3 regions of the Dickeya fangzhongdai genome follow, and region 2 is predicted to be linked to each of the others. Evidence: predicted binding sites of a transcription regulator. Region 2 holds the regulator's gene; each other region holds the start of a gene.

The links. Region 2 encodes PurR, which represses purine synthesis genes. Its sites were predicted from a motif close to CANGCAAACGTTTGCNTG; they were not measured.
Positions count from the first base shown of each region.
Region 1: purM (phosphoribosylformylglycinamidine cyclo-ligase) is a predicted target of PurR. The motif match lies at 1,570-1,587, and genes of this name have one in related genera.
Region 3: guaB (IMP dehydrogenase) is a predicted target of PurR. The motif match lies at 2,959-2,976, and genes of this name have one in related genera.

Region 1 is NZ_CP025003.1:1,395,359-1,405,775, forward strand. Features, by position in the region: gene purN (phosphoribosylglycinamide formyltransferase) at 1-469, opposite strand, end outside; gene purM (phosphoribosylformylglycinamidine cyclo-ligase) at 469-1,506, opposite strand; gene upp (uracil phosphoribosyltransferase) at 1,779-2,405, shown strand; gene uraA (uracil permease) at 2,586-3,875, shown strand; gene hda (DnaA inactivator Hda) at 3,991-4,698, shown strand; gene arsC (arsenate reductase (glutaredoxin)) at 4,708-5,064, opposite strand; gene bepA (beta-barrel assembly-enhancing protease) at 5,080-6,543, opposite strand; gene bcp (thioredoxin-dependent thiol peroxidase) at 6,719-7,186, opposite strand; gene CVE23_RS06450 (glycine cleavage system transcriptional repressor) at 7,189-7,758, opposite strand; gene dapA (4-hydroxy-tetrahydrodipicolinate synthase) at 7,906-8,784, shown strand; gene bamC (outer membrane protein assembly factor BamC) at 8,801-9,841, shown strand; gene purC (phosphoribosylaminoimidazolesuccinocarboxamide synthase) at 9,970-10,417, shown strand, end outside.
Region 2 is NZ_CP025003.1:2,972,311-2,982,727, forward strand. Features, by position in the region: gene rnt (ribonuclease T) at 1-170, shown strand, start outside; gene CVE23_RS13275 (Grx4 family monothiol glutaredoxin) at 281-631, opposite strand; gene CVE23_RS13280 (C40 family peptidase) at 963-1,934, shown strand; gene cydH (cytochrome bd-I oxidase subunit CydH) at 2,059-2,148, opposite strand; gene purR (HTH-type transcriptional repressor PurR) at 2,535-3,560, shown strand; gene cfa (cyclopropane fatty acyl phospholipid synthase) at 3,982-5,133, shown strand; gene CVE23_RS13300 (riboflavin synthase) at 5,228-5,884, opposite strand; gene CVE23_RS13305 (MATE family efflux transporter) at 6,163-7,536, shown strand; tRNA gene CVE23_RS13310 (tRNA-Val) at 7,698-7,774, shown strand; gene CVE23_RS13315 (helix-turn-helix domain-containing protein) at 7,953-8,555, opposite strand; gene CVE23_RS13320 (B3/B4 domain-containing protein) at 8,599-9,297, shown strand; gene sugE (quaternary ammonium compound efflux SMR transporter SugE) at 9,444-9,761, shown strand; partial or broken gene CVE23_RS13330 (aspartate/glutamate racemase family protein) at 9,881-10,249, opposite strand; gene CVE23_RS13335 (AEC family transporter) at 10,289-10,417, opposite strand, start outside.
Region 3 is NZ_CP025003.1:3,642,356-3,652,772, forward strand. Features, by position in the region: gene guaA (glutamine-hydrolyzing GMP synthase) at 1-1,346, opposite strand, end outside; gene guaB (IMP dehydrogenase) at 1,434-2,897, opposite strand; gene xseA (exodeoxyribonuclease VII large subunit) at 3,069-4,454, shown strand; gene CVE23_RS16265 (M4 family metallopeptidase) at 4,546-5,595, shown strand; gene CVE23_RS16270 (protealysin inhibitor emfourin) at 5,576-5,944, shown strand; gene CVE23_RS16280 (zinc ribbon domain-containing protein) at 6,084-6,320, opposite strand; gene der (ribosome biogenesis GTPase Der) at 6,401-7,891, opposite strand; gene bamB (outer membrane protein assembly factor BamB) at 8,032-9,213, opposite strand; gene CVE23_RS16295 (YfgM family protein) at 9,224-9,844, opposite strand; gene hisS (histidine--tRNA ligase) at 9,858-10,417, opposite strand, start outside.

The sequences.
Region 1 (10,417 bases), 1.6 Mb from region 2:
CCGGTACTCTGGCCTGCAGGATCACCGGGCCGCCGTCCAGCTCTTCGGTCACGAAATGCACCGAGGTGCCGTGCTCGCCGTCGCCGTTTTCCAGCGCTTTACGATGGGTGTGCAGACCGGGGTATTTCGGCAGCAGCGACGGATGGATATTCAGCATTTTGCCGAGGAAACGCGCCACGAATCCGGCGCTGAGGATACGCATGTATCCGGCCAGCACCACTACGTCCGGCTGATATTTCTCGATTTCGGCTGCCAGCGCGTCATCGAAATCGGCGCGGCTGGCGTAATCGCCCGGCAACAGCGCGTGGGCGGCGATGCCGGCGTCACGCGCTCGTTCCAGACCGAAAGCCTCTGGATTGTTACTGAATACTGCGGTGATTCGCCCTGTGATGCGGCCGCTCTGACAGGCGTCGATCAACGCCTGCAGATTGCTTCCCTGACCTGAAATCAGGACAACGATGTTTTTCATCACTGAATAACCACTGTCTCTCCGCCATTGGTACGGGTAATCACGCCGATGCTCCAGGCGGTTTCGCCGTTGGCGTTGAGGTGGGCGATGGCCTGCTCCGCCTGATCCGCCGGCAGGGCGATAATCATGCCGACGCCGCAGTTAAAGGTGCGGTACATTTCATGACGGCTGACGTTGCCGCTCTGCTGCAGCCATTCGAATACTGCCGGCCACTGCCAGCTGGATTCGTCGATGGTCGCCTGCATGCCTTCCGGCAGCACGCGCGGGATGTTTTCCCAGAAGCCGCCGCCGGTCAGGTGGGAGATGGCGTGTACGTCTACGTTTTCGATCAACGACAGCACCGATTTGACGTAGATTTTGGTCGGGGCCAGCAGATGGTCGGCCAGCGGTTTGCCGTCCAACTGAACCTGTTCCGGGTTGGCGCCGCTCACTTCGAGGATCTTGCGGATCAGCGAGTAGCCGTTGGAGTGCGGGCCGCTGGACGCCAGTGCGATCAGCGCGTCGCCTTCACGTACTTTGCTGCCGTCGATGATATCGGCTTTTTCCACTACGCCGACGCAGAAGCCGGCCACATCATAGTCGTCGCCGTGGTACATGCCGGGCATTTCGGCGGTTTCACCGCCAACCAGCGCGCAACCAGACTGTTTGCAGCCTTCGGCGATACCGGTGATAACACGGGCCGCGGTGTCCACGTCCAGCTTGCCGGTGGCGTAATAGTCAAGGAAGAACAGCGGCTCGGCGCCCTGTACCACCAGATCGTTGACGCACATCGCCACCAGGTCGATACCAATCGTATCGTGACGCTGCAGGTCCATCGCCAGACGCAGCTTGGTGCCGACACCGTCCGTACCGGAAACCAGCACCGGTTCGCGGTATTTTTGCGGTAAGGCGCACAGGGCACCGAAACCGCCCAATCCACCCATGACTTCCGGGCGACGGGTCTGTTTCACTACACCTTTGATACGGTCTACCAATGCATTGCCAGCATCAATATCCACGCCTGCGTCTTTATAGCTGAGAGAGGTTTTATCGGTCACTGCGGAAGTCCCCACGGAGGTTACGATTGGTTTAAAAAATGGAGCGCGCTAATTCTAACAGCGTAAGCAAACGTTTGCGAGTAGTGTCTTTGCGGCGTGACGGTTTCGGCAGGCCGGTATGAAGACTACCGTCGGCGGGTGTGCGGATCGGCTGGCGGTAATTTCCGTTTCGGCTTGATTTGGATCAGACTTGAATCTATGGCGTACATTCGAAAAAGCGGTATAATCCCGCGATTTTTTTGGCCGTCCACTGCCGATGGGGAGAAAGAGTAATGAAAATCGTCGAGGTGAAACACCCGCTCGTCAAACATAAACTGGGTCTGATGCGCGAGCACGATGTCAGTACCAAGCGTTTCCGTGAACTGGCGTCTGAAGTCGGCAGTTTGCTGACCTACGAAGCCACCGCCGATCTGGCGACGGAAAAGGTGACCATCGAAGGCTGGTGCGGCCCGGTCGAAGTCGACCAAATTAAAGGTAAGAAAATTACCGTAGTGCCCATTCTGCGCGCCGGTCTCGGCATGATGGAAGGGGTGCTGGAAAACGTGCCCAGCGCGCGCATCAGCGTGGTGGGGATGTACCGCGACGAACAGACGCTGGAACCGGTGCCTTATTTTCAGAAACTGGCTTCCAATATCGATGAGCGCATGGCGCTGGTAGTGGACCCGATGCTGGCGACCGGCGGCTCGATGATCGCCACTATCGATCTGCTGAAAAAAGCCGGCTGCCGCAGCATCAAGGTGCTGGTGCTGGTAGCGGCGCCGGAAGGGATCGCCGCGCTGGAGAAAGCGCACCCGGATGTGGAGCTGTACACCGCCTCGATTGACAAGGGCCTAAACGAACACGGCTACATCATGCCGGGCCTGGGCGATGCGGGCGACAAACTGTTTGGTACCAAATGATATTCAGCCGACTGCAGAGTCGGCTTTTTTTTGCGTACGCTACGGCCCGCTCCTGACGTGACGGGGTGTTCTTGCGCATACCACGGATGGCGACATTTTTTCTGCGCCGGTGTGTGCCGGCGCTGAACTTTCTGCCGGGTCCCCCGGTATTTTTCAGTCTGAGACACAGAGGAAAACAAGATGACTCGTCGCGCCATCGGCGTCAGTGAACGCCCCCCGCTGTTGCAAACCATACCGCTGAGTTTCCAGCATCTGTTCGCCATGTTTGGCGCCACCGTGCTGGTGCCGATTCTGTTCAAGGTCAACCCGGCGACCGTGTTGTTGTTCAACGGCATCGGCACGCTGCTTTATCTGTTTATCTGTAGAGGCAAGATTCCGGCCTATCTCGGTTCCAGCTTTGCCTTTATTTCTCCGGTATTGCTGTTGTTGCCGCTGGGCTATGAAGTGGCGCTGGGCGGCTTTATTCTGTGCGGCGTGCTGTTTTGTCTGGTGGCGTTGCTGGTGAAAAAAGCCGGGACCGGCTGGCTGAATGTGATTTTCCCGCCGGCGGCGATGGGCGCGATTGTCGCGGTGATCGGTCTGGAGCTGGCGGGCGTGGCGGCGAACATGGCTGGGTTGTCGCCGGCCGCCGGCACGGACGTGGACAGTAAAACCGTCACCATTTCGCTGGTGACGCTGGGAGTAACCATACTGGGATCCGTGCTGTTTCGCGGTTTTCTGGCTATCATCCCGATCCTGATCGGCGTATTGGTGGGGTATGCGCTCTCCTTCGTCATGGGGGTGGTGGATCTGACGCCGATCGCCCAGGCTCACTGGTTCGCGCTGCCGACATTCTACACGCCGCGTTTTGAGTGGGTGGCGATGCTGACGGTGCTGCCTGCCGCGCTGGTGGTGATTGCCGAGCACATTGGTCATCTGGTGGTGACCGCCAATATCGTGAAAAAAGATCTGGTGCGCGACCCGGGTCTGCACCGCTCTCTGTTTGCCAACGGCGTGTCCACCATACTGTCCGGTTTCTTTGGCTCCACACCGAATACCACCTATGGCGAGAACATCGGCGTGCTGGCGATCACCAAGGTTTACAGCACCTGGGTCATTGGCGGTGCGGCGGTGCTCGCGATTCTGCTTTCCTGCGTGGGTAAACTGGCCGCCGCGATTCAGGCGGTGCCGGTGCCGGTGATGGGCGGCGTGTCGCTGCTGCTGTACGGCGTTATCGGCGCGTCCGGTATCCGGGTGCTGATCGAATCCAAGGTGGATTACAACAAGGCGCAGAATCTGATTCTGACCTCGGTGATCCTGATCATCGGCGTCAGCGGCGCGAAAATCCATCTGGGCGCCGTAGAGCTGAAAGGCATGGCGCTGGCAACCGTGGTGGGCGTGTTCCTGAGCCTGTTGTTTCGCGTCATCAGCGTGTTCCGTAAGGAAGAAGAGGTGATTGACGAGACGGACGACAAGGCTTCCGCACAGTAATCTCGTGGCCCGCCGGTGCGCTGGCGGGCTATGCGGCGAAGCGGCCGGTTGACGGTTCAATCGCAAAAGGTTTCTATGCTAAACTTGACCCGTTTTCCTGCCTGTTTGGTTTGAGGTGCTTCTGAACACTCCGGCACAGTTATCATTGCCACTCTATTTACCCGATGACGAAACTTTTGCCAGTTTCTATCCGGGAGAAAACACGTCTCTGCTGGCCGCTATCCACACGACGCTGGATCAGGAACATGGCAGCTATATCTATTTCTGGTCGCGCGAAGGCGGCGGGCGTAGCCACCTGTTGCATGCCGCTTGCGCGGAATTATCCCGCCTCGGTCGTGCGGTCGGCTATGTGCCGCTGGATAAACGCGCCTATTTTGTTCCGGACGTGCTGGAAGGAATGGAGCAACTGGCGCTGGTCTGCATCGACAATATCGAGTCGATTGCCGGCGACGAGGCGTGGGAAATGGCGATGTTCAATCTGTATAACCGCATTCAGGAAGGCGGGCGCACCCGGCTGTTGATTACCGGCGATCGTCCGCCGCGCCAGATCAATCTGCAACTGGCGGATCTGGCGTCCCGTCTCGACTGGGGGCAGATCTACCGCTTGCAGCCGCTGTCGGATGAAGAGAAAGGCGAGGCGCTGCAGTTGCGCGCCCGGCTGCGCGGTTTTGAACTGCCGGAAGACGTCAGCCGTTTTCTGCTTAAACGACTGGATCGGGAGATGCGCACGCTGTTCATGACGCTGGATCAACTGGATCATGCTTCCATTACCGCCCAGCGTAAGCTGACGATTCCTTTCGTCAAAGAGATTCTCGGACTGTGACGCTTTCCGTCACAGAATATCCAGCACCTGCTCCGGCGGTCGGCCGAGCTTAGCCTTGTCGTTGGCGACCACGATCGGACGTTCAATCAGTTTGGGGTGGTCCGCCAGCGCCTGAATCAGTTGCGCTTCCGTCAGGCTGTCGTCGGCCAGATTTAACTCACGGTACAGATCTTCTTTACGGCGCATCAGTGCGCGTGCGCTGGCGAATCCCAGTTGTTTGAGCAGCTTACCGAGTGCGGCGGCATCCGGCGGCGTGTCCAGATACAGCACCACTTCCGGTTCGATGCCTTGTTGCTGCAGCAACGCCAGGGTTTCGCGGCTCTTGGAGCAGCGGGGATTATGATAAATGGTCACCGGTTTAGTCATTCAACTCACCTTTTTTCAGGATTTCTCATAAGGGCGGAAACGTTGCTGCAACGCCCGCAGTTGATCGATGCGGGCGTCGTAACGCGCCTGATCCATGCTGCCGAGTTTGCTTTGTGAGCTGGCGTTGCTTAACAGGCGGATAGCCTGATCCAGCTTGCCGTTTAGCGACAGACTCTCCGCCCGGGACGCCAGTTCTTCGCTGCGCATGTTTTGCGCGGCGGAAGCCTGCGCCAGTAAGTCCCAGCCGTTCGGATCGTCCGGGTGGGCGTAAGTGTATTTGCGCAGAATGCGGATGGCGTCGGCAGATTTGCGGCTTTCCACCATCGCGTTGGCCAGGTTGAGCTGCAGCACCGGGTTGTCTTGCGCGTCCGGCACTTTCTGCAGGCGGGCGACCGCCTGATCGGCGCGCTGTTGGCCGATATCAATATCGGTCATCAGATCAAGAAACCAGGGGTTTGACGGCGACTTGTCCAGCAGCGGTTGCAGCGTGGCGCGCGCGTCATCGTATTTCTTGGCCTGATAGGCGCGGATCGCGCGGCCATATTGGGCGGCCTGTTGCTCGCGCGCGTTGCCTTTGGCCCAGTTGTCCAGCAACGCGGCGCCATACGGGTTGTCCTGCGAGCCGTACATGCCCAGCACGCGAGCCTTGGCGAACAGAAAATCCTGCGAGGAATGCACCGGGATTGATTTCATCTGGTTGGCGCGGTTACGGGCGTCCGACAGCCGGCTTTCCGGCAGCGGGTGCGTCAGCAGCATTTCCGGCGGCTTGGTGGCGTAGCGGGAGCTCTCCGCCAGCCGTTGCAGGAAATTGGGCATCGCCTGCGGGTCGAATCCGGCGCGTTGCAGCACCTGAATCCCGATGCGGTCCGCTTCCTGTTCGTTGGACTGGGTAAAGCTGATGACGCTTTGCTGCGCGCCGGCCAGCGTGCCGCTCAGCGCGGCGAATCCGGCCTGCGGATTCGCCATCGCCAGCAACAGCGAGCCGAAAGCGCCGGCCCAGGCCAGCGGCGCGTTGGCTTTCTGGGCTTCCATAGCGCGCGCCAGATGGCGCTGGGTCACGTGGGAGATTTCGTGCGCCAGCACCGAGGCCAACTCGCTTTCATTCTCTACGTAGCGGAACAGCCCGGAGTGCAGCACCACATTGCCGCCAAAAAAGGCAAAGGCGTTGATTTCGTCGTTATTGACCAAAAAGAAATGGAACGGAGTACGCACGGAATCGGCCGACTTGACCAGTCGCCCGCCCAGTTGGTTGATGTACTGCAGCAGCAGTGGGTCGTTAATCAGCGGCGCGCCGGCACGCAACTGGCGCAGATAGAAATCCCCCATCACCAGTTCCTGATTGATGCTGAGCGTTCCGCCGGCGGTGGTGCCGATATCCGGCAGATTTTCCTGTGTGCCGGCCGGGAAACCCTGCGGGCTTGCGCTCAGCAACACACCTGCCAGCATGGCGATGACCGTCTGTTTGAGCCGATAGGACATAACGGATACAACCTTCTGAACAGCCTGAAAGAATTGCCATCATCTTAGCCAGCGGCGGCACACAATGAAACACGGGTGGGGGAAAAAGACGACGTAAAAAACGGAAAATGCGGCGCGAAAACCAGTTTGCCGGCGCATCAGACGCTGCGCCGGCAATAATCGGGAAGGAAAGGACTCAGGCGCCTTTCAGGTAATTCAGCACGATGTCGTGGTGGTTACTGGTTTTGAAATCATCGAACACTTTTTCGATGTTGCCTTCGGCGTTGATCAGGAAACTGACCCGGTGAATACCGTCGTAGGTTTTCCCCATGAAGGTTTTTTCACCCCAGACGCCGAACTGTGCCGCCACCTGGTGATCCTCATCGGCCAGCAGGGTAAAATTCAGCAGCTCTTTTTCAGTAAAGCGGGACAATTTTTCCGGTTTATCGGTGCTGATGCCAAGAACCTCAACGCCGAGCGTTTTCAGTTCGTCCATGTTATCGCGAAGCCCACAGGCTTGCACGGTGCAACCTGGTGTCATGGCCTTGGGATAGAAATACACCAACACCCGCTGTCCCTGGAAGTCGGCCAAATTAACTTGTTCGCCATCCTGGTCGGGCAAGCTAAATTTCGGTGCGATATCACCGGCTTTCAGTGTGGTCATCACTACTCTCCATCTTTCTCTTCGTGCTGTGGATAGTTCACAACGCTAATACTGCCTTGCGCGTGCAGTTCTGTACATAGCTGATGAAAGGCCGGCTCAATAATTGAACCTGCCTGCATGGCCGGGCTGTGCGCCGTAATCTGGATGTACAGTTGCGGCGGCGTATCGCCGTCGGCGGGGCGGGTTTTGGACACCAGCTCGGCAATGTTCATTTGATGGGAATCGAACAGATCGGTAAAGCGTTCAATGATGTGTGGTGAGTCAGCGACATCCACCTTGACCCACACGGTGGCCGGCATCGGCGGGCGGGACTGCGATTCGGTGCGTTTCATCACGATCAGCAAATCCAGCTCGGCGCCCTTGAGCGGCAGGGTGGATTCGATAAGCGTAATCGCGTTCCAACTGCCGGACAGCAGCATGATAAAGGTGAACTCCGTGCCCAGCATCGCAAGTCGGCTATCTTCGATGTTGCAGCCACAACTGCTGACGTGGCGGGTAATCGTATTGACGATACCGGGACGGTCGGTCCCCAACGCGGTAATGACCAGATAGTGTTCTTGTGGGCGCGGCAAAATAGTGCTTCCTGTACAAAATGTTGGGAGTAACATGGTAAACATAAAAAAAACCACCTGCCAAGCGCTGACAACCGCGGTTGCAAGCTTGCTTTTGCATAGAAGTCAAAAGTACCATGAAGCACTTGTTTGTGGAGGGGATGGCCAATGTTTACGGGTAGTATTGTTGCTCTGGTTACGCCGATGGACGACAAAGGTGCCGTTGATCGTGCAAGCCTGAAAAAACTGATTGATTATCATGTCGCTAGCGGAACTTCCGCGATTGTGTCGGTGGGAACCACCGGCGAGTCCGCCACCTTGAGTCACGATGAGCATGGCGACGTGGTGATGCTGACGCTGGAACTGAGCGATGGCCGTATCCCGGTTATTGCCGGCACCGGCGCCAATTCGACCGCTGAGGCGATTTCCCTCACCCAGCGTTTCAACGACACGGGCGTGGCCGGGTGCCTGACCGTGACGCCGTATTACAACAAGCCGACTCAGAACGGCTTGTTCCTGCACTTTAAGGCGATTGCCGAGCACACCGACCTGCCGCAGATCCTCTACAACGTGCCGTCCCGTACCGGTTGTGACATGTTGCCGGAAACCGTCGCCCGTCTGTCGGAAGTCAAAAATATTGTCGCGATCAAGGAAGCGACCGGGAACTTAAGCCGGGTCAGTCAGATCCAAGAGCTGGTTCATGAAGATTTCATTCTGCTGAGCGGCGATGACGCCAGCTCGCTGGACTTCATGCAACTGGGTGGCGACGGCGTGATTTCCGTGACAGCCAACATCGCAGCCCGCGAAATGGCGGCGTTGTGCGAGCTGGCGGCGCAAGGGAATTTCGTTGAAGCCCGCCGTCTGAATCAGCGTCTGATGCCGCTGCATCAGAAACTGTTTGTTGAACCCAATCCGATTCCGGTGAAATGGGCCTGTAAGGCATTGGGATTGATGGCGACCGACACGCTTCGTCTGCCGATGACGCCGCTGACCGATGCCGGTCGCGACGTGATGGAGCAGGCCATGAAGCAGGCGGGTCTGCTGTAACCGTTAGGGAGATTTGATGAGTTCTTCATTGCAAAAGTCGATGGTGGCAAAAGTTGTCGGTGTTTCGCTGATCATGTTGCTGGCCGCCTGTACCAGCGATCAACGCTACAAGCGTCAGGTCAACGGCGATGAATCCTATCTGAAAACCCCCGAGCACCGGGCGCTGAATGTGCCGTCCGGTCTGATTCTGCCGGTGCAGAATGGGGATTACGAGGTTCCTCCGGTCAACCAGAATGGGCTGGTAGGCAAGGCGCTGGATATTCGTCCGCCGATGCAGCCATTGGCTTTGTTGAATGGTTCCCGCGGTCAGGTTTCCGGCAATAGCGCCACGTTATTGCTGGAAAACAATGCGCGCAACAGCAGCCTGTGGACGGTGCTGACGCAGGTTCTCCAGTCAAAAGGCTATACGATCGCCAGCCGTCAGGACGCCAGCCGGACGCTGACGACCGATTGGGTCAACTGGAAGCGTGAAGACGAGGATGTAGCGCATCAGGCGCGTTATCAGATAAGCCTGCAGACGCAGGGGTATCAGCTGGCGCTGACCGTGAAACTGCTGGATCTGCAGCAGAATACCAGCCCGGTGACGGATCGCAGCGAAATTCAGCGTTATACCGCGCTGATGCTCAATACGCTGTCCGACGAACTGGACAAACGTCTGAACGATAACGACAGCGCGCAGGCCAGTCGTAACAGCCAGCAGTTGAATGTCCAGAGCGGCGCCGATGATTCCGGCCTGCCGTTGCTGGTGGTGCGCGGTTCCTACAATCAGGTATGGGACCGTCTGCCGAAGGCGCTGGAGAAGGTCGGTATGACCGTCAACGATCGCAGCCGTCCGCAAGGTTCGGTGTCTGTCAGCTATAAGGCGCCGGGCAGCGGCACCTGGAATGAACTGGGCGCGCACGACCCGGAATTGCCGAACGGGGATTACAAACTGCAGGTCGGCGATTTGGGTAACCGCAGCACGCTGCAATTCATCGATTCGAAAGGGCATACGCTAAGCCAGTCGCAAAATGATGCGCTGGTCGCCGTGTTCCAGGCCGCGTTCAGCAAGTCGTAAAACGCAATAACGTATAAGGGTCGGGTTCTCCGGCCCTTCTTCATTTGTCATCAACGTGATGGATTTATCAACACGTTCAATTAACGGGCCCGGTGCGGGTGGCCCTTACTTGTGTGGAGTAATGAAAGATGCAAAAGCTAGCTGAGTTGTATCGCGGAAAAGCGAAAACGGTCTACACCACGGAAGATCCGGATCTGCTGGTGCTGGAGTTCCGCAATGATACGTCAGCAGGGGATGGCGCTCGCATTGAGCAGTTTGATCGTAAAGGGATGGTGAACAACAAGTTCAACCACTTCATCATGACCAAGCTGGAAGAGGCCGGGATCCCGACCCAGATGGTGAGCCTGCTGTCTGACACCGAAGTGCTGGTGAAGAAGCTGGAGATGGTGCCGGTCGAGTGCGTGGTGCGTAACCGTGCGGCAGGTTCGCTGGTGAAACGTCTGGGCATCACGGAAGGTGAAATCCTCAATCCGCCGTTGTTCGATTTGTTCCTGAAAAACGACGCCATGCACGACCCGATGGTGAATGAGTCCTACTGCAAGACCTTCGGCTGGGTAAGCGAAGAGAATCTGGCGC
Region 2 (10,417 bases):
CGGCGGAGATCCCATTCGACGCCAGCCAGGCGCACTCGGCGCTCTATGACACCGAACGGACAGCGCAACTGTTTTGTGAACTGGTCAATCGCTGGAAGCGTATGGGCGGCTGGCCGCTAGCATCGGGAACCGATACCGAAGCGTCGTTGGCTGTCGGCAGTGAAGAGTAAGGCTGCGCGGACGCGTGTGTCCGTGCAAACACCTTGCGCGATCAAAGCACCATAATCGTAACGAGTAAAACGACATCAGGCAGCGCCGGGCTGCCTGATACAGAAGGGGATTACTGCTGATCCGCCTGCTGGGATCGGTACTTGTCGGCGGTTTCCTTAATCAGTTGCTGCAATTCGCCGCGCTGATACATCTCAATCACGATGTCGCAGCCGCCAACCAATTCACCATCCACCCACAGCTGCGGGAACGTCGGCCAGTTAGCGTATTTGGGCAATTCAGCGCGGATATCCGGGTTCTGCAGAATATCCACATAGGCAAAACGCTCGCCGCACGCCGACAACGCCTGTACCGCCTGGGCAGAAAAACCACAGCTCGGCAGTTTGGGAGAACCTTTCATATACAGCAGAATCGGGTTTTCAGCGATCTGACGCTGAATCTTTTCAAGTGTCGTTGTCGTCATTCTATTGCTTCCTCAAGGGCGTGATGACCAGCCCATCAACGGCTGTTCATGTGACTCGCGGCATACCGTGCCGTGCCGCTTCTGTTGTTTTGTATTCTAACGATAGCGACGGCCACAAAAAAACGCTATCTTTTGTAGGGTTTTGTCTGACTGGTCGCGCGCCAGCACAAAACAACGCCGAATCGACTGATAATTAAGCAGCGAGCTCCGTTGTTAACGTTTTCTCACTATTTTGTAGTAACAATGCCTTATTCCCCACTTTTTTATCAGGTCATTTTCGGGAATACTGTAAAGATTGAACGATTGAGGACAACATTCGGTCAGAATTATCATGCGTTTATTTATTACGCTTTTCGTATTATTTTTCAGTAATCTGTTTTTAAACCTGGCACAGGCTAATCCACATAGCGCTGCGGTATTACCGCGCAAAACCGGCGTAGAAACGGCGAATAAAGCTATTGAGGAATCCAAAAAAAGCAAGGTTGCCAAAAATACCAAAAAGGGTGCGGCGCCCACTCATGACAAAAAACCGGAAAAAACCACCAAAACCGCGCCTGCCAAAACGACCGCCGCTCACGATAAAAACGTCAAACCGCACAATGATAAAAAACCGGTGACCACTGCGGCCGCAGCCCACACAACCAGCAAGCCGCAGAAGCGGGAAAAAAGCGTTCAGGCTAAAGCGCCCGCCGGCAAAACCGCGAAAAAAGACACCCCGGCACCGGCGAAAAGCAGTCATAAGGCGCACGAAACCGTGATTGCTAAAACGGCAAGCAAAAAAAGCAAGTCTGCCGTCGTCGGAGAAGAAAGCGCCAGCGCATCACCACACGGCAAGAGTAAAAAAGGCCGGCAGGATAAAGCCGCTCTGACCATCAGCGCCGCTCACCAAAAGCGCTACCAGCATGCCAAACTGACCGCCATGAACAAGCTGATGAGCCAAATCGGCAAGCCCTACCACTGGGGCGGCGCGACCCCCTACTCCGGTTTCGATTGCAGCGGACTGGTGTATTACGCGTATAAAGATGTGGTGAAAATCCCGATTCCGCGAACCGCCAATGAGATGTACCACTTACGTGACGCCGCGCCTATCAAGAAAAGCGAGCTGGAAAGCGGCGACCTGGTGTTCTTTCGGATAACCAACCGCGGCGCCGCCGACCATGTCGGCGTCTACCTCGGCAATGGTCGTTTCATTCAGTCGCCGCGTTCCGGCTCTGACATTAAAATCAGCAAACTGAGCGAGGACTACTGGCAGGATCACTACGTCGGCGCCCGTCGCGTGGTCACGCCGAAAACCATTCGCTAAACAACTTCCGCTGGAATGGCCGTTCTCAATACGACAAAAGGGGCATCACGCCCCTTTTTTGTTTTCCTGTCTTTAACGGCAACGATGCGCCGCTGACGTTCCAGGCGCCGCTAGCGCCACGCCGTCAGTTCAATACCGCGCTCAGACTAAAGATGATGATCATCGCCAGTGAAGCCACAGTGGTGAACAGCGACATTTTCAAGTTGGTATCCATAGTATTCTCCTGTATGTGACTGATGATCGCCGTCATCCTGTCATGTCTGAATCAATCCCCTATCCGGCAGACGGGGGAAACATTATAAAGCATAGGTCTATTATCACCCGGCGAGCGTCAAAAAACCGGTTTCTGCGTCACAGAGATAAAACGAATTGCCTCTTCCACTTTTGCTCTAAATCGGCCAAAATCCGCAGTTTACTGTATACACTGCGTTGGTCGAAGCGTCAGCCCTCCCTTCAAGCTACACACCTCGGCATGTCTCCTCCTGAAATGTTGCCTTGTTGTCTGGCAGGAGAAGAATTCACGCAGGCAAACGATTAACAACATATTTACTGCTGTAACAGACAAGCTACTGTAACAGATGAGTTCAGGAGTCACTTTAGATGGCAACGATCAAAGATGTGGCAAAACGCGCGGGCGTTTCGACCACAACCGTATCACACGTGATCAATAAAACACGTTTCGTCGCCGAAGAGACCAAGGCTGCGGTGCGTGCGGCCATCGATGAATTGCATTATTCGCCGAGTGCGGTGGCCCGCAGCCTGAAAGTCAACCACACCAAATCCATCGGCCTGCTGGCGACATCCAGCGAGGCGCCCTATTTCGCCGAAATCATCGAGGCGGTGGAAAACAGCTGCTACGCCAGAGGCTATACGCTGATCCTGTGCAACTCCCATAATAATCAGGACAAACAGCGCGCCTACCTGTCCATGCTGGCGCAAAAACGGGTCGACGGCCTGCTGGTGATGTGCGCCGAGTACCCGCCGGAACTGCTATCGATGCTGGCGGATTACCGCCATATCCCGATGGTGGTGATGGACTGGGGCGAAGCCCACAGCGATTTTACCGATACCATTATCGATAACGCGTTTGCCGGCGGCTACATGGCCGGACGTTACCTGATTGAGCGCGGCCACCGCGACATCGGCGCCATTCCCGGTTCTCTCGGGCGCAATACCGGCAGTGGGCGTTATCTGGGTTTCCTGAAAGCGCTGAAAGAGGCCGACATTCCGCTACGGGAAGAATGGGTGGTTCAGGGCGACTTCGAGCCGGAATCCGGCTACAAGGCGATGCACCAGATTCTGGCCCAGAAACAGCGTCCGACCGCGGTGTTCTGCGGCGGCGATATCATGGCGATGGGCGCCATTTGCGCCGCCGACGAACTGGGGCTGCGCGTACCGCAGGATATTTCGGTGATCGGTTATGACAATGTTCGTCACTCCCGGTATTTTACCCCGGCGCTGACCACCATCCACCAGCCCAAGGAGCGACTGGGACAGGCGGCCTTCTCGATGTTGCTCGACCGCATTACCAGCAAACGCGAGGAAGCCCAGACCATTGAAGTGCATCCGACGCTGATCGAACGCCGCTCCGTCGCCGACGGCCCGTTCCTCGATTACCGTCGTTAAAATTCAGACGATTCCGTTATCTCTGTCTGGCTATTCAATCAAGCGGCAGGCCGCACCACACATGGTGCCGGCGCATGCTATCGCTGTTGAGCTCATGACTTAACGTGCTGCTTTAACCCAATGAATCTTGTCGTCGGGTTAAAGCAGTCATACACTTGTCACTGTCGTTGACGACAATAATCATGATCAGACGATGCTTTTGGCCTCATGCATCGCCTTACTTTTTCTATCCTGCCTGTTGACCGCTGCACCTTTTTGTTACGGCCAGGGATAGACGCCTTTCGTACCGGCTTTTCTCTTATTTTCCTCTGAGACGTTCAGGGGTAGACGATGGATTGGGTCCACCGAATGCCCTCCGTGGGTACATTTGTCTAATGTTTTTCCTTGCAAAGGCATTTTTCCGGCAAGGTAGGGAGAAGTTATGAGTTCATCTTATGTGGAGGAACTGGGTACCCCTAACCTATCCTGGTTCCAGATTGTTAATGAAATGCTGTCGGCCGCCGACATCGTCATTAACGGTTCACGCCCGTTTGATATTCAGGTAAAAAATCCCGACATGTATAAGCGCGTGCTGCGCGAAGGCTCGTTGGGATTGGGCGAAAGTTATATGGATGGCTGGTGGGAGTGTGAGCGGCTGGACATGTTTTTCCACCGCGTGCTGCGCGCCGGGTTGGAAAACCAGCTCCCTCACCGCTGGCGCGATACGCTGCGGATCCTGATGGCGCGGCTGACCAACCTGCAGTCCCGCCGTCGGGCCTGGATCGTGGGCAAGGAGCATTACGACCTCGGTAATGATCTTTTCACCCTGATGCTTGACCCTTATATGCAGTACTCCTGTGGCTACTGGAAACAGGCCGAAACCCTGGAGCAGGCACAGCAGGACAAGCTGCGCTTGATCTGCGAAAAACTGCAGCTGCGCCGCGGCATGACCCTGCTGGATATCGGCTGCGGCTGGGGCGGGCTGGCAGAATTCGCCGCGCGTCACTACGGCGTTTCCGTCACCGGCGTGACCATCTCCCGCGAGCAACAGAAACTGGCGCAACAGCGCTGCCATGATCTGGACGTGAACATCCTGCTGCAGGACTACCGCGACCTGAACCGGCAGTTTGACCGTATCGTTTCCGTCGGCATGTTCGAGCATGTCGGTGCCAAGAACTACGATACCTACTTCCAGATAGTAAAGCGCAATCTTAAACCTGATGGGCTGTTCCTGCTGCACACGATCGGCACTCACACCCCCACGCCAACGGGAGATAAGTGGACCAGCAAGTACATCTTCCCCAACGGCAGCCTGCCGTCGATAGAGCAAATCGCCGTAACCAGCGAGCCGTATCTGGTGATGGAAGACTGGCATAACTTCGGTGCTGACTACGACAGCACGTTGATGGCCTGGTATCACCGCTTCCAGCAGCACTGGCCAGCATTGTCCGAGCGTTACTCCGAACGTTTCCAGCGCATGTTCACCTATTATCTCAACAGCTTCGCGGGTTCATTCCGCGCCCGCAACATTCAACTCTGGCAGGTGTTGTTCAGCGTGGACGGCGTGGAAGGCGGCTTGCGAGTCCCCAGATAATCACCGCCATCCGGCGAATCGTACCTAAATAGCAAAAAACCGGCAGCCAGGCTGCCGGTTTTCATAGGGGAGAAAGCGTCAGGGAAGGAATGGCTTATTCGCCCTGCTCCGCCTGCGCCGCGGCCTGCTCCTGTTGCTGCTGCGCCTGACGAGCCAGGACGCGTTCGACCGTGTCGATGATGGCCTGGGTTTGCGGGTCGATTTCGATATTGATGCGGTCGCCCAGTCGTTTCTGACCCAGCGTCGTGCGCTGGAGCGTTTCCGGAATCAGATGCACGCAGAAACGGCTGCGGGTCACTTCCCCTACCGTCAGGCTGATACCGTCAATGCCGATAAATCCTTTGTGCAGCACATATTTCATCTGCGATTCATCAGCCAACCGGAACCAGATCTGGTGATTATTTTCCGACGTCAGGATTTTCACGATCTCCGCCGTACACATAATATGGCCGGACATCACATGCCCGCCGATTTCGTCGCCATATTTGGCGGCGCGCTCCACATTAACCCGATCGCCGGCTTTGACTTCGCCCAGGTTGGTCAGCCGCAGCGTCTCTTTGATCAGGTCGAAACTGATCCGATCGCCATCGATTTTGGTGACGGTCAGGCAACAACCGTTGTGCGCTACGGAAGCCCCGGTTTCCAGCCCCGGCAGCAGTTCGGGGGGCAGTTGAACGACATGAGTGCGGAAATTGGGTTTTTCATCAATCGACACGACGGTCGCCGTGCCCTGAACAATACCGGTAAACATGGTGCTGGTCTTGCCTCCTGGTCAGTAATAAGCGTGAACGCGACGCTACAGTGATATGGCGCGGCGAGCCTGCGCTCGGGAGAGACAACGTTCACTAATGTCTGGCAGTTTGCACCATATCCTCAGGAAAACCAAACGGGATCACTCCCGTTCAGTCAGTCATTGGTTTACTGTTGGCAAATCGTTACAATGCTTCATCTTTTTTTATAAATAAAGGATGATTGCCTTTCTCTCCCCATTAGAGATCTCTCTCCATCCTGCTTTAGGAAGGTGTTTTCGTGCAGAAGTACTTATCAGAAGCCCGTCATTTGCTGGCGTTGGCTATTCCGGTCATCATCGCGCAAGTCTCGCAAACCTCAATGGGTGTGGTGGATACCATCATGGCGGGCTCCTATAGCGCCACCGATATGGCGGCGGTGGCGGTGGGCACCTCCATCTGGCTGCCGGTCATCCTGTTCGGTCACGGTTTGCTGATGGCGCTGACGCCGGTCGTGGCCAACCTTAACGGCTCCGGACGCCGGGATCGTATCGCTCATCAGACTCAGCAGGCGTTTTTGCTGGCCGCGGCTATCTCCATCCTGACCATGTTCGTGCTCTATCAGGGAAAATACGCCATTAACCTGATGCATGACGGCGCGCCGGAACTGGCCGACAAAGCGGTGAAATACCTGCATGCCTTGTTGTGGGGCGCGCCCGGTTACCTGTTCTATCAGGTATTTCGCAGCCAGTGCGAAGGTTTGTCCAAGACCAAGCCGGGGATGGTGATCGGATTTATCGGCCTGCTGATCAACATTCCCATCAACTACGTTTTCATCCACGGTAAGCTGGGCATGCCGGAGTTGGGCGGCGTCGGCTGCGGGGTGGCGACCGCCTCGGTATACTGGATGATGATGTTGATGATAGCGGCCTATTCCCGCCACGCCTATTGGCTGAAAGACATTCGTCAGTTCAAAACCCAGTTGAAGCCGGATTGGGCCGTACTCAAGCGGATGTCCGGCATGGGGCTGCCCATCGCGCTGGCGTTGCTGTTCGAAGTGACGTTGTTTGCGATTGTCGCGCTGCTGGTATTGCCGCTCGGGGTGGTTGATGTAGCGGGCCACCAGATCGCGCTCAACTTCAGTTCGCTGATGTTCGTGCTGCCGCTGTCTGTCGGCGTCGCCGCCACCATTCGCGTCGGCCACCGGCTGGGCGAAGGTTCGGCGGAGGCTGCCCGGGTAGCGGCGCGTACCGGTATCGCTACCGGCGTGTTGCTGGCGATGTGCACGGCTATCTTCACCATCACGCTGCGTGAACCCATCGCCATGCTTTACAACAAAAACCCGGATGTGGTGGCGATGGCCTCGCATCTGATGCTGCTGGCGGCGGTCTATCAGATTTCCGACGCGGTGCAGACCATTGGCAGCGGCGTGCTGCGCGGTTACAAGGATACCCGCTCCATTTTCTTTATCACCTTCATCGCCTACTGGATACTGGGGCTGCCCAGCGGCTATACGCTGGCGCTGACCGACATACTGGTGCCGCGGATGGGGCCGGCCGGGTTCTGGTGGGGGTTCATCATCGGCCTGACCTCCTCCGCCACCATGATGGTGCTGCGGATCCGTTGGGTGCAACGCCAATCGCCGGCGCGTATTCTGGCGCGGGCGGCACGTTGATTCGTTGATGGCGGCAGAGCGCCGAAAAAAACGGCGCTCTGCTTACAAGCTCGTCACTCAGTGTGATCTAACGGGAATTTTGCGTTTTTTCCCTTGCCAGCGCCCCTATAGCCCGTTAATATTCGTCCCCGCTGTCGCCCTGACAGTTTCAGTAACACGATGCGTTCATAGCTCAGTTGGTTAGAGCACCACCTTGACATGGTGGGGGTCGTTGGTTCGAGTCCAATTGAACGCACCATTCCTTCAAATATAAACATTCAGCCCGTGTTTATAACGACGTAAAAGCTCTGACTCCCCTTTTTTACCGATACGCTTTCCCACAAGTCATTGGCGCTACCGCTTTCCGGTTTGTTTTCTTCCTGATGATCACAGCAAACCAGCGCCAGCGGGAAACCCGGTGACGCCACTATCCCCGGCTATTGATGCAGTTCAGCCACCGTCATCGTAAAAATAAGTTTGCCGTCGTCTACGTTTGCGTAACGATGCGGCACATCGGTTCTTGCCACTGCTGAACACCCGGCAGGAATGATGAGCTCGGTGTTATCCACCTTCATGCTCAACACCCCGGTCTCAACATGGAACAGCTCAAGCGTCCCCTGGGGGTGGCCTGACGACTCAAATACTTCACCGGGGAACATCTCCCAGCGCCACAGTTCTATCATGTTGGGGCCGCTGGTCCCCGCCAGCAGACGCGCCGTACCGCCGTGAGGGCCGTTCCATAACGTTGGAATATTTCCCTGTTCGATCAGGTATACCGCCGGAGCGTCCGTCACGTTGACGATATCGGCAACGGACAAACCAAGCGCCGCCGCGATCTTACACAACATGGCGATGCTGGGATTGGCCGTGCATTTCTCTATCTCCACCAGCATACCTTTGCTGACGCCAGCGCGTCGTGAAAGCTCATCCAGCGAGAGTTTCTGCTTTTTCCGGTGCGCTTTGATTCTGCGGGAAACGGCTTCGCTCACCGTCTGGATATCCGCGCCCGACTCGGTCGATATATTGACTTTTTTGGTCATCGGTCGATAATGTGAAATAAATTAGTCATTTTAGGATTATCTAATGCTTTCCGTTTTACCGTCAATCGACGCCAGCGTTGCTATACTGGCACCGGGTTTCCGGGCGCTGAGCATCACCGCGGCAGCAACGCCGATCACTGATCCTGACATCGCTGATAAAGCGCTGGCCGCTGCCTGCAAATCGGTGATTGCGGGAGAAGCACGCTGGGCTGATGCGCACCTTGCCGCCTGGGCTGATGTTTTCAGGAAGTTCGGCGCTAAACCGCAACGTACCCCGTGCTCAGCCGAGGCGCTGCGTAAACGTGTGCTGCGCGATGGCAGCATGCCGGGCATTGATCCGGTGGTGGATCTCTACAACGCCGTTAGCCTTCAATATGCAATCCCCGTGGGTGGCGAAAACCTCGCGGCCTATGTCGGTGCGCCCAGGCTGACGATGGCAGATGGCACCGAGCGGTTCGACACCATGAAGGACGGGCTGCCGGCTCAGGAGTCCCCCGAACCGGGAGAAGTTATCTGGCGGGATGATGAAGGCGCAACCTGTCGTCGCTGGAACTGGCGTCAGGGAGTCAGAACGCGGCTGAATTCAGAAACCCGCCAAATGTGGTTTATTCTGGAAAGCTTGCCGGTGATGCCGTTGACGGCATTATATGACGCGGGTGAACGGCTGAGCGATGGTCTGCAACGCATGATGCCTGGGGTCAGCATTGAGATGACCCTTGTCGATTCTGACTGCCGGGAATAAACCTCAGCGCAATAAAATACCACGCCGGATAAACCGTAAGCGTTAATCCTGTCAGAAAAGCCATTCGGCTTTTCCGCCTTGCTGGACGACCTGCAAGCGCTTTTTTTTGCGGTGGGGACGACCCCATTATTCATAATGGAGTGAACATGTCCTGGTTAATTCTTTTTCTTGCCGGATTATTAGAAGTCGTCTGGGCTATCGGCCTGAAATATACCCACGGCTTTAGCCGTCTGGTCCCCAGCGTCATTACCGTTGTCGCGCTGTTCACCAGTATCGGGCTACTTTCCTTAGCGCTAAAAAATTTACCGACCGGTACGGCTTACGCCATCTGGACGGGAATCGGCGCCGTGGGTACTGCGCTGGCAGGGATTATCCTGTTTGGCGAATCCGTCAGCCCACCGCGCATTATCAGTTTGACACTGATTGTAGCGGGAATTATCGGCCTGAAATTCAGTACGCATTAATTCAGTACGTATTAATTTAGTACGTATTAATTATTAATTTAGTACGCCGTAATAGCCGGTTGCACGCCCGCGTGTAAATGCGGGCGTGACGACAAAACCGGCACAGCACGGTTTCCCCATCAGTCTATCGACCTGTCCGCCAGCATCACGTCAAGTAAGGCATTGATATGAGTTTGCATGGTGTCCAGGCTTGCCACAGGTAATGTCACCCCATTGAACAACAGCGGCAGTTCGGTACAGCCCAGAATAACCGCGTCGATGCCCTGTTCATCTTTCATGCGCTGCATAATATTCAGAAACACCGCCTGTGTTTGCGGCCTGACGATCCCCCGTTCCAGTTCCGTCAGGATTTTTTCCGCAATAAACGTTATCGCTTCACGGTCGGGAATGGCCACGTTAATACCCGCCTCACGGAACGGTTTTTTGAAAAAATCCGCTGCCATCGTGACGCGCGTTCCCAACAACCCGACTGTCGAAAAACCTAATCGCTGCGCTTCATGCTCGCCAGTCTTGAAAAATGAAGCAAGTTAATATGCCGACCGTTGATAAATACCTTCGCCAGTCAGGCTTCCGGATGAATCCAGGAAAGATAAAGCGTTATCGTCAGAATCGAGATAATGGTGGAAAACAGTACGGTTCGCGAAGTAATGCGCGCT
Region 3 (10,417 bases), 670 kb from region 2:
GTGAATGCCTGGCTGACTTTGTCGTACAGGTCCGCTTTGTGCAGCTCTTCGATGAAGATAGCGTCAGCACGGCGCAGCAGATCGCAGTACTCTTTCTTCACTTCGCCCAGTACGCGCACACCCAAACCCGGCCCCGGGAACGGATGACGGTACAGCATGTTGTACGGCAGGCCCAGTTCCAGACCAATCTTGCGCACTTCGTCTTTGAACAGCTCTTTCAGCGGCTCAACCAGCCCCAGCGCCATGTCGTCCGGCAAACCGCCGACGTTGTGGTGCGATTTGATGACGTGCGCTTTGCCGGTGGCGGAAGCGGCGGACTCGATCACGTCCGGATAGATGGTGCCTTGCGCCAGCCATTTCACGTCGGTCAGCTTACCCGCTTCTTCGTCGAACACGTCCACAAATACGCGGCCGATGGTTTTGCGTTTGGCTTCCGGGTCGTCAATGCCCGCCAGTGCGGACAGGAAACGCTCTTCCGCCGGCACATGGACAATGTTCAGGCCGAACTGATCGCCGAACATCTCCATCACCTGCTCGGCTTCGTTCAGGCGCAGCAGACCGTTGTCTACGAACACGCAGGTCAGGCGATCGCCGATGGCGCGGTGCAACAGCAATGCGGTCACCGAGGAATCGACACCGCCGGACAGGCCGAGAATCACCTTGTCTTTACCAACCTGCACGCGGATGCGTTCAACTGCGTCGTCGATGATTTTTGCCGGGGTCCACAGCGCCTCACACTGGCAGATGTCGCGCACAAAACGCTCCAGCATACGCTGGCCCTGACGGGTGTGGGTCACTTCCGGGTGGAACTGCACGCCGTAAAAACGTTTTTCTTCGTTAGCCATGATGGCATACGGGCAGGTGTCGGTGCTGGCAACGGTCACGAAGTCAGCCGGGATGGCGGTGACTTTGTCGCCGTGGCTCATCCACACATCCAGCAACGGTGCGCCGCTGGCGCTGACGGCATCCTGAATGTCGCGGATCAGCGCGCTGTTGGTCTTGACTTCCACCTGCGCATAACCGAACTCACGCTCGCTGGAGCCTTCGACCTTGCCGCCCAGTTGCATCGCCATAGTCTGCATGCCGTAGCATACGCCCAGTACCGGCACGCCTGCCTGGAAAACATATTCCGGCGCGCGCGGGCTATTGAACTCGGTGGTACTTTCCGGGCCGCCGGAAAGGATGATGCCATTCGGGTTGAACTCGCGAATCTGCGCTTCGGTGACATCCCATGCCCACAGTTCGCAGTATACGCCCAGCTCACGCACGCGACGTGCCACCAGCTGCGTGTATTGCGAACCGAAATCCAGAATAAGAATGCGATGTTGATGAATGTTTTCTGTCATGAGAGGCGTATTCCACTACGGAGCGAAAGAAAAATTGAACCCGGCAAGTTTACCGGGTTCGTAACATTAAATCAGCCGGTAACGCGCTTAGCCCATGCGATAGTTCGGCGACTCTTTGGTGATGGTCACATCATGAACGTGACTTTCCTGAATACCGGCGCCGCTGATGCGCACAAATTCGGCTTTGGTGCGCAGCGCGTCGATGGTCGGGCAACCGGTCAGGCCCATACAGGAGCGCAGGCCGCCCATCTGCTGGTGTACGATCTCTTTCAGGCGGCCTTTATAAGCCACGCGGCCTTCGATACCTTCCGGCACCAGTTTGTCGGCGGCATTGTCAGACTGGAAGTAACGGTCGGACGACCCTTTGGACATCGCGCCCAGAGAGCCCATGCCGCGGTAAGATTTAAACGCGCGGCCCTGATACAGTTCGATCTCGCCCGGCGATTCTTCGGTGCCGGCCAGCATGGAACCGACCATCACGCAGGCGGCGCCGGCGGCGATGGCTTTGGCGATGTCGCCGGAGAAACGGATACCGCCGTCGGCAATCACCGGAATGCCGGTGCCTTCCAGCGCGTCAACCGCATCGGCAATCGCGGTAATCTGCGGTACGCCCACGCCGGTCACGATACGGGTCGTACAGATGGAGCCAGGGCCGATACCCACTTTCACCGCGCTCACGCCGGCTTCGGCCAGCGCGCGTGCGCCAGCGCCCGTCGCCACGTTACCGCCGATAATCTGCAGTTCCGGGTATTTGGCGCGGGTTTCGCGGATACGCTGCAACACGCCTTCGGAGTGACCGTGCGAGGAGTCGATCAACAACACGTCCACACCGGCGGCGACCAGCGCGTCGATACGCTCTTCGTTACCGGCGCCGGCGCCAACTGCTGCACCCACGCGCAGACGACCGTGTTCGTCTTTACAGGCGTTCGGCTTACGTTCAGCTTTCTGGAAATCTTTTACCGTGATCATCCCGACCAGACGGAATTGCGCATCCACCACCAGCGCTTTTTCGATGCGGCGCTCGTGCATTTTCTGCAACACCACCTCGCGGGCTTCGCCCTCTTTTACCGTCACCAGACGTTCTTTCGGGGTCATGACCGCGCTGACCGGGCGGTCCAGATCGGTGACGAAACGCACGTCACGACCGGTGATGATACCGACCAGCTCATTGCCTTTCGTTACCACCGGATAACCGGCGAAACCATTGCGTTCAGTGAGTTCTTTCACCTGACGCAGCGTGGTTTCCGGGGTTACGGTCTGCGGATCGACCACCACGCCGCTTTCATGGCGCTTCACGCGGCTGACTTCTTCCGCCTGACGCTCAATCGGCATGTTCTTGTGAATAAAACCGATGCCGCCTTCCTGCGCCAGCGCAATAGCCAGCCCGGACTCGGTCACGGTATCCATTGCGGCGGACAGCATGGGAATGTTCAGACGAATGCGCTGAGTCAGTTGCGTGCTCAGATCGGCCGTGTTGGGCAGAACCGTGGAATGGGCTGGAACGAGGAGAACATCATCGAAGGTCAGAGCTTCTTTAGCGATACGTAACATGGCAATATCTCACCGGAAATGGGATGGGAATTAGATAAAATATTGCCGCGGCATTATACAGGGCGAAATCGATTGCCTCCAGTATTTTTTTATAAAAATGCTTGCGAACCGCCCACTGACCGGTAGTATTGATGGATTAACTCTCTGTTTTACTATTTGATCCGGGTCACAATGTCCTCATTGCCGTCATCCGCCATATTTACCGTCAGCCGCCTGAATCAGACGGTAAAACAGTTGCTGGAAGGTGAAATGGGCCAGGTCTGGCTCTCCGGTGAAATATCCAATTTCTCCCAGCCCTCCTCCGGTCACTGGTACTTTACGCTGAAAGACGAGCGCGCTCAGGTGCGTTGCGCCATGTTTCGCACCAGCAATCGGCGAGTCACCTTCCGACCGCAAAACGGGCAGCAGGTGCTGATTCGCGCCACCATCACGCTGTACGAACCGCGCGGCGACTACCAGTTGCTGGCTGAAAGCATGCACCCGGCAGGCGACGGCCTGCTGCAACAGCAATTCGAGCAGTTGAAACAGCGCCTGTCGGCGGAAGGGCTATTCGATCAACAGTACAAGCAATTGCTGCCCAAACCGGCGCGTCAGGTTGGCGTCATTACCTCCGCCAGCGGCGCGGCGCTGCACGATATCCTGCATATTCTGCAACGGCGCGACCCTTCGCTGCCGGTGGTTGTCTACCCGACGGCGGTGCAGGGCGTGGATGCGCCGGCTCAAATTGTGCGGGCCATTGAGCTAGCCAACCTGCGTCAGGAATGCGATGTGCTGATCGTCGGCCGCGGCGGCGGATCGCTGGAAGACCTGTGGAGCTTCAACGATGAGCGGGTGGCGCGAGCTATTTTTGCCAGCCGCATCCCGATTGTCAGCGCGGTCGGTCACGAAACCGATGTGACCATCGCCGACTTCGTGGCGGATCTGCGCGCGCCGACGCCTTCCGCGGCAGCGGAACTGGTCAGCCGTAACCAACTGGAGCTGCTGCGGCAGATTCAGTCTCAGCGCCAGCGGCTGGAAATGGCGATGGACTACTATCTGGCGCAACGTCAGCAGCAATTCGTCAGGTTGCAGCATCGACTGCATCAGCAACATCCGCAACTGCGTCTGGCCCGCCAGCAGACGCAATTACTTCGCCTGCGCCAGCGTCTGGACGAAGCCATCCAGTTGCAACTGCGTCAACAGACTCGCCGTCAGGAACGTGTTGTCCTGCGGCTACGGCAGCACCAGCCGCAACCCCGCCTGCACCGTGCGCAGCAGCAGGTACAACAGTTGCGCTACCGCATGCAATCCGCGCTGGAAAAGCAACTTAATCAGCATAAACAACGATTTGGCGAAGCCTGTTCCCATCTCGAAGCCGTCAGCCCACTGGCAACGCTGGCCCGCGGCTACAGCGTCACCACCGCCCCGGATGGCAAAGTCATGAAACACACTGCTCAGGCCATCAAGGGCGATATCTTGAAAACTCGGCTGCAGGATGGCTGGGTAGAGAGTCAGATCACTGAAATCAAAAAAGAATCTACTAAACCGCGCGTCAGACGCCAGACGAAAAATATTTAGTGATTAGGCTATACTTATCGTGTCATAACTGTGATAGATCAGTGTTGATAATATGTTGCAAACCATACTGCAAGGCATAAGGAGATGAAGTATGCAATCCGCCCGTAACATCATTCCGCCCTATATTCTGCATCGCATTATCAACAATGGATCGGATGAGGAACGTCGTTGCGCGCAACAAACTCTGATGCACGTGCAGTCACTGATGGTGGCCCCAGTCATCCACCCCGATGACCATGAGGAACACCCTGCCGGCAAGATACAGCGCAATATCTACGACGCAGAGCACCAGCAGACATTGCCCGGCAAACGAGTACGGACGGAAGGTCAGCCGGGAAATGGCGATATCACTGTTGATGAAGCCTATACCTATCTGGGCATTACCTATGACTTCTTCTGGAAAATCTTCGGTCGTAACTCTTTGGACAACAAAGGATTGCCGCTGATCGGCAGCGTCCACTACGGCAAGGATTACCAGAATGCGTTCTGGAACGGGCAGCAGATGGTGTTTGGCGACGGCGACGGCAAAATCTTCAATCGTTTCACTATCGCGCTGGATGTGATCGCCCATGAGCTGTCGCATGGCGTGGTGGAAAGTGAAAGCAACCTGCTGTACTTCCGCCAGTCCGGCGCGCTTAACGAATCACTCGCGGACGTGTTTGGCTCTATGGTCAAACAGTACTACCGCAATCAGAAGGTACAGCAGGCGGACTGGATTATTGGTGAAGGACTGCTGGCCGACGGCATCGATGGTAAGGGCCTGCGTTCCATGGCTCGTCCCGGCACCGCCTATGACGACCTGTTGCTGGGCACCGACCCACAACCTGCCCATATGCGGGATTTCGTCAATACCCGCGAGGACAACGGCGGCGTACACCTGAACTCCGGAATTCCCAACCGTGCCTTCTATCTGGCGGCTATGGCGCTGGGCGGCTACTCCTGGGAAAAAACCGGGCGTATCTGGTACGACGCCCTGTGCGACAAAGCGCTGCCGCAAAATGCGGATTTCTCCATCTTTGCCAGATTTACCGTGGAACACGCCAAAAAGCGCTTTAATGAAGCGGTAGCCGACGCTGTGCTGCGTGCCTGGCATCAGGTCGGGGTCGACACGGGAATTCTTAATGAGCACGAACAGGAATAACCTGCCCGATTTGACGGATGATGTGATTATTGAACTGGCGCGCGAGGGCGGTTTCGCCTGGATACCCAGACTGGCCGGCCTGCGCCGCTTCGCGCTGGCCGAAGTCCCCGCCGCCAAGAAGGAGAAACTCTGCGCCATGCTGCGTGACGTTCTGCCGGCCGCGCAGCAACCCGGTCAGCCAGACTCTCCCGGCAGCGGAGATCAGTTCTACTACCGTATCCATATTCACTACTGCAATACGCCGGATATCCGCCAAACGGACTGGGTATTGCTGATCCCCGAGCAGAGCGCGCCATCAGAGCTGGAAGCCTTGTGGCGCAATGGTCTGGACGACGATCAAACCTCCTGACGGCTACTTAGAGCCTATCCCAATAGGGCTATTTTACTTGCCATTTTGAACCTGGGCAGTGCTCGAAATCCTCACGTACTACGTGTACGCTCCGGGTTCTCCGCACTGTCCGTGTCCAAACTGGCTGCGCCAATTACGCCTATTGAGATAGGCTCTTAGGCTGGTAACGAATGACCACGCGGGAACGTGAAATCAGCCCGTGGCCGTCGGCGCACAGATAACTTTCCGTCCCACAGGCGCGCAATACCTGCAACGGCTGTTCGCATTGCGGACACAGCGCCAAACGCAGCAAATCTCGCTGGCAAGCCTCACAACGGTACTGTTCATTGCCGCGCCACACCATCGGCTGCTGACACTCGGGACAATAAGCGTCCATCGCCCTTCTCCGGATCACACATGAAAAACGGGGCAGAATCGCTCCTGCCCCGATATAACAGCGGGTTTACACCGCTATGCTTACTTGCCTTTCTTGAGGTGCTGCATCAGGCGTTTACGCTTGCGCAGCTGATTCGGCGTCAGCGTGTTGCGTTTGTCGGCGAACGGGTTTTCCCCTTCCTTGAACTGAATACGAATCGGCGTTCCCATGACATCCAGCGAGCGCCGGTAGTAGTTCATCAGGTAGCGCTTGTAGGAATCAGGCAGATCTTTGACCTGATTGCCGTGGATCACTACGATCGGCGGATTGTATCCCCCGGCATGGGCGTATTTCAGCTTCACACGACGGCCACGCACTAACGGCGGCTGGTGGTCGTCCGCCGCCATCTGCATGATGCGGGTCAGCATCGCGGTTCCCACACGGCGGGTGGAACACTCGTAGGCTTCGTTGACGGATTCAAACAGGTTGCCCACACCGCTACCATGCAGCGCCGAAATAAAGTGAATGCGGGCAAAATCAATGAAACCGAGGCGCAGGTCGAGGGTTTCCTTCACCTGCTCCTTGACCTCCTGCGACAGTCCATCCCACTTGTTCACCACAATGACCAGCGAACGGCCGGAATTGAGGATAAAGCCCAGCAGCGACAGATCCTGATCGGAAATCCCTTCGCGGGCGTCAATCACCAACAACACCACGTTAGCGTCTTCGATCGCCTGCAATGTCTTGATCACCGAGAACTTCTCAACGGCATCGGTAATCTTGCCGCGTTTACGTACCCCGGCGGTATCGATCAGCACGTAGTCGCGACCATCGCGCTCCATCGGGATGTAGATACTGTCGCGCGTGGTGCCCGGCATGTCGTACACCACCACCCGCTCTTCCCCGAGAATACGGTTGGTCAACGTTGACTTACCGACATTCGGACGGCCGACGATAGCCAGTTTAATCGGCAGCCCCTCCAGATTCAGCGCATCGTCTTCACCTTCTTCGCCATCGCCGTCGCCTTCACCGAGCTGTTCCGCCCAGTAAGCCGCGTTCGCTTCTTCTTCGGTCAGTTCACGCGTTTCCTGCACCGGATCGACGGCAAACGGCAACAGCACCTTTTCCAGCAGAGAAGTGACGCCACGACCATGCGACGCCGCAATCGGATACACCTCGCCCAGCCCGAGCGAATAGAAATCGGCAATACCGGTATCGATATCGATGCCATCGACTTTGTTGGCAACCAGAAACGTGTCTTTTTCACGCGTACGCAAATGCTGAGCAATGGCGTGATCCGCCGGCATCAGGCCATCGCGGGCATCCACCAGAAACAGCACGATATCCGCTTCTTCAATCGCCAGCAGCGACTGCTCGGCCATGCGCGTTTCCACGCCATCTTCATTACCGTCGATACCGCCGGTATCGATAATAATGAATTCATTTCCCTCCACCTCAGCACGACCATACTTGCGGTCACGCGTCAGCCCAGGGAAATCCGCCACCAATGCGTCACGGGTACGCGTTAAACGGTTAAACAGCGTGGACTTCCCCACATTCGGGCGCCCGACCAGCGCGACGACAGGTATCATTGTTACAACCTCATTGCTTATATTTCAATTCGTTACAGCAGAAAGGACTGCTGATGATAAAAGACGAAACGGCCCCTGACAGTATCAGGAGCCGTTATGGGGATGGCGGATACACCGCCCGTCCCGGTCATGCGAAGCGGTTAACGGGTAAAGGCGTAAACCTCGCCGCCTTTAGCCTGCACCAGCAGCTTGTCGCTGGCGACCACCGGCTTGCTCAGCAGGCCGGAGCTATCCACTTTCTGCTGGACCACAAAGCGGCCGTCAGTCGTGTTGACCCAGTGCAGATAGCCTTCGGCATCGCCGACCACCAGATATCCATTATACAACGCCGGCGCCGTCAGGTTACGGTGCAGCAGATCGCCCTGCCGCCAGATCACCACGCCGCCGTTGGTGTTCAGCGCCGTAATGCGATCGTCCTGATCGACCAGATAAATACGATCGCCATCGACGATGAAATCATTCACCGAACCAATTTCACGCTTCCAGGTAATCTGCCCGGAACGCAGATCCAGTGCGGTCAGGTTGCCATTATATCCCAGTGCATACACCACGTTGCCTGCCACGACCGGCGTGGTGTCGACGTCGTTCAGACGAGCGATTTCAGTCGCGCCGCCCGGCTGGGAGATACGTTGCTGCCAAATCAACTGACCCTGATTGATCATTACCGCGCTGACGCGCCCGTTGTCGCCACCGACAATCGCCGCGCCAAACGCCGTCACCGGCGCAGACTCGCCGCGCAGCGACAGCGACGGCATATCCAGATTCACGGTCCATTTGATGGTGCCGTCAGACTCGCTGAGCGCCTGCAGCATGCCGTTGCTGGTATGAATGATCACCACGCCATCGCTGACCACCGGGCTGGATAATACTTCACCCGCCACTTTGGTCTGCCACTGCACAGTACCGTCGTCAGCGTTCAGGGCGAACAGCTGCGCGCGTTCGCTACCGACATAAACATGGTTGCCCGACACAGCCACGCCGCCCGACAGCAGCGCCGGACGGTTGCTGGACAGCAGACCGGTTTTCTCCGCCAGATCGGCGCGCCATTTCTCTTCGCCGCTATTAAGATCCAGCGCTTTTACCGTGCCGTGACGATCGGCCGCATACACGCGGCTGTCCTGCCAGGTCGGATGCAGGTTGGAGTAGAACTCACCGGTACCGTCTCCAACGGAGCGACTCCAGACTTTGGTGGGGGTAAACTGGTTGGTCACCTGCGGCAGCGGAGACATTTTGACCACGTCTTCCTCGCGATCAAACAGCGAACAGCCGCTCAGCAGGGTGACGGAAACCAGTCCGACCAAAAGTGTTTTACGCAGTTGCATGAAGTCCCTCTTAGCTGGGCAGATTGTTCAGTTTGATACGTAACAGGGATTGCAGCCCCTGAGAAGGTTTCGCCGCCATGCCTTTGTTGTAGGCATCACGCGCGCCCTGATTGTCGCCTTTGCTCGCCAGTACGTCGCCGCGAACATCCGCTACCATCGCCGTCCAGCCTTCCAGCTTGATGGCATCGAGCGTTTTCAACGCATCATCCGGCTTCTTCTGCTGCAACAGTACGCGAGCCAGGCGCAGATTGATCAGCGCCTGCAAATCGCCATCTTTGGTCTGGCTCAATGCCTGACGGAGCTGCTGCTCGGCTTTGGCGATATCATTTTTTTCAACGAACTGGTGCGCCAGCGCCAGCGAAGCCAGCGCGCCGTAATTGCCATGATCGCCGGTGACAAACTTTTCAGCGCCGGCAACGCCTTCCGGCGTACCGGCAGACAGAGATTCGGTCACTTGCTGATAGGCAGCGGAAGCCGCCATCGCGTTGCTTTCCTGATGGTTTTGCCAGAAACGCCAGCCTACCAGGGCGCCGATACCCAGCACCACGCCGATAGCCAACGCCTTGCCATTCTCGATAAAGAAGCGGCGAATCGCCTCAACCTGCTCGTTTTCAGTGCTATAGACTTCCACGCTGCCTTTCTCCTTAATTCAGTAACGCCGCCAGACGCGCCGCCACATCCGCCTGAGCCAGGGTTTCCTGCTCGCCGCTGGTCAGGTTTTTCACCACCACCTGCCCGGCAGCCACTTCGGTTTCGCCCAGCACCAGCGCAACCCGCGCCCCGCTCTTGTCCGCGCGGGCAAACTGTTTCTTGAAATTACCGCCGCCGTAGTTGGTCATCAGCTTCAACTGCGGCAGCGCGTCGCGCACTTTTTCCGCCAGCTGAATCGCCGCATGCTGCGTGCCGGCACCGGATGAAATCAGGTACGCGTCTACGCCAGGCTGCGCCGCGAACGCCGGATTGACGGTCTGCACCAGCAGCACCAGACGTTCCAGCCCCATGGCAAACCCCACCGCCGGCGTACTGGAGCCGCCAAGCTGTTCGACCATACCGTCATAACGACCGCCGCCGCACACCGTCCCCTGAGACCCCAGACTGCTGGTAACCCATTCGAAAACGGTACGGTTGTAATAGTCCAGTCCGCGAACCAGCCGCGGATTAACCTTATATGGGATGCCGGACTGGGTTAAAAGTTCACACAATT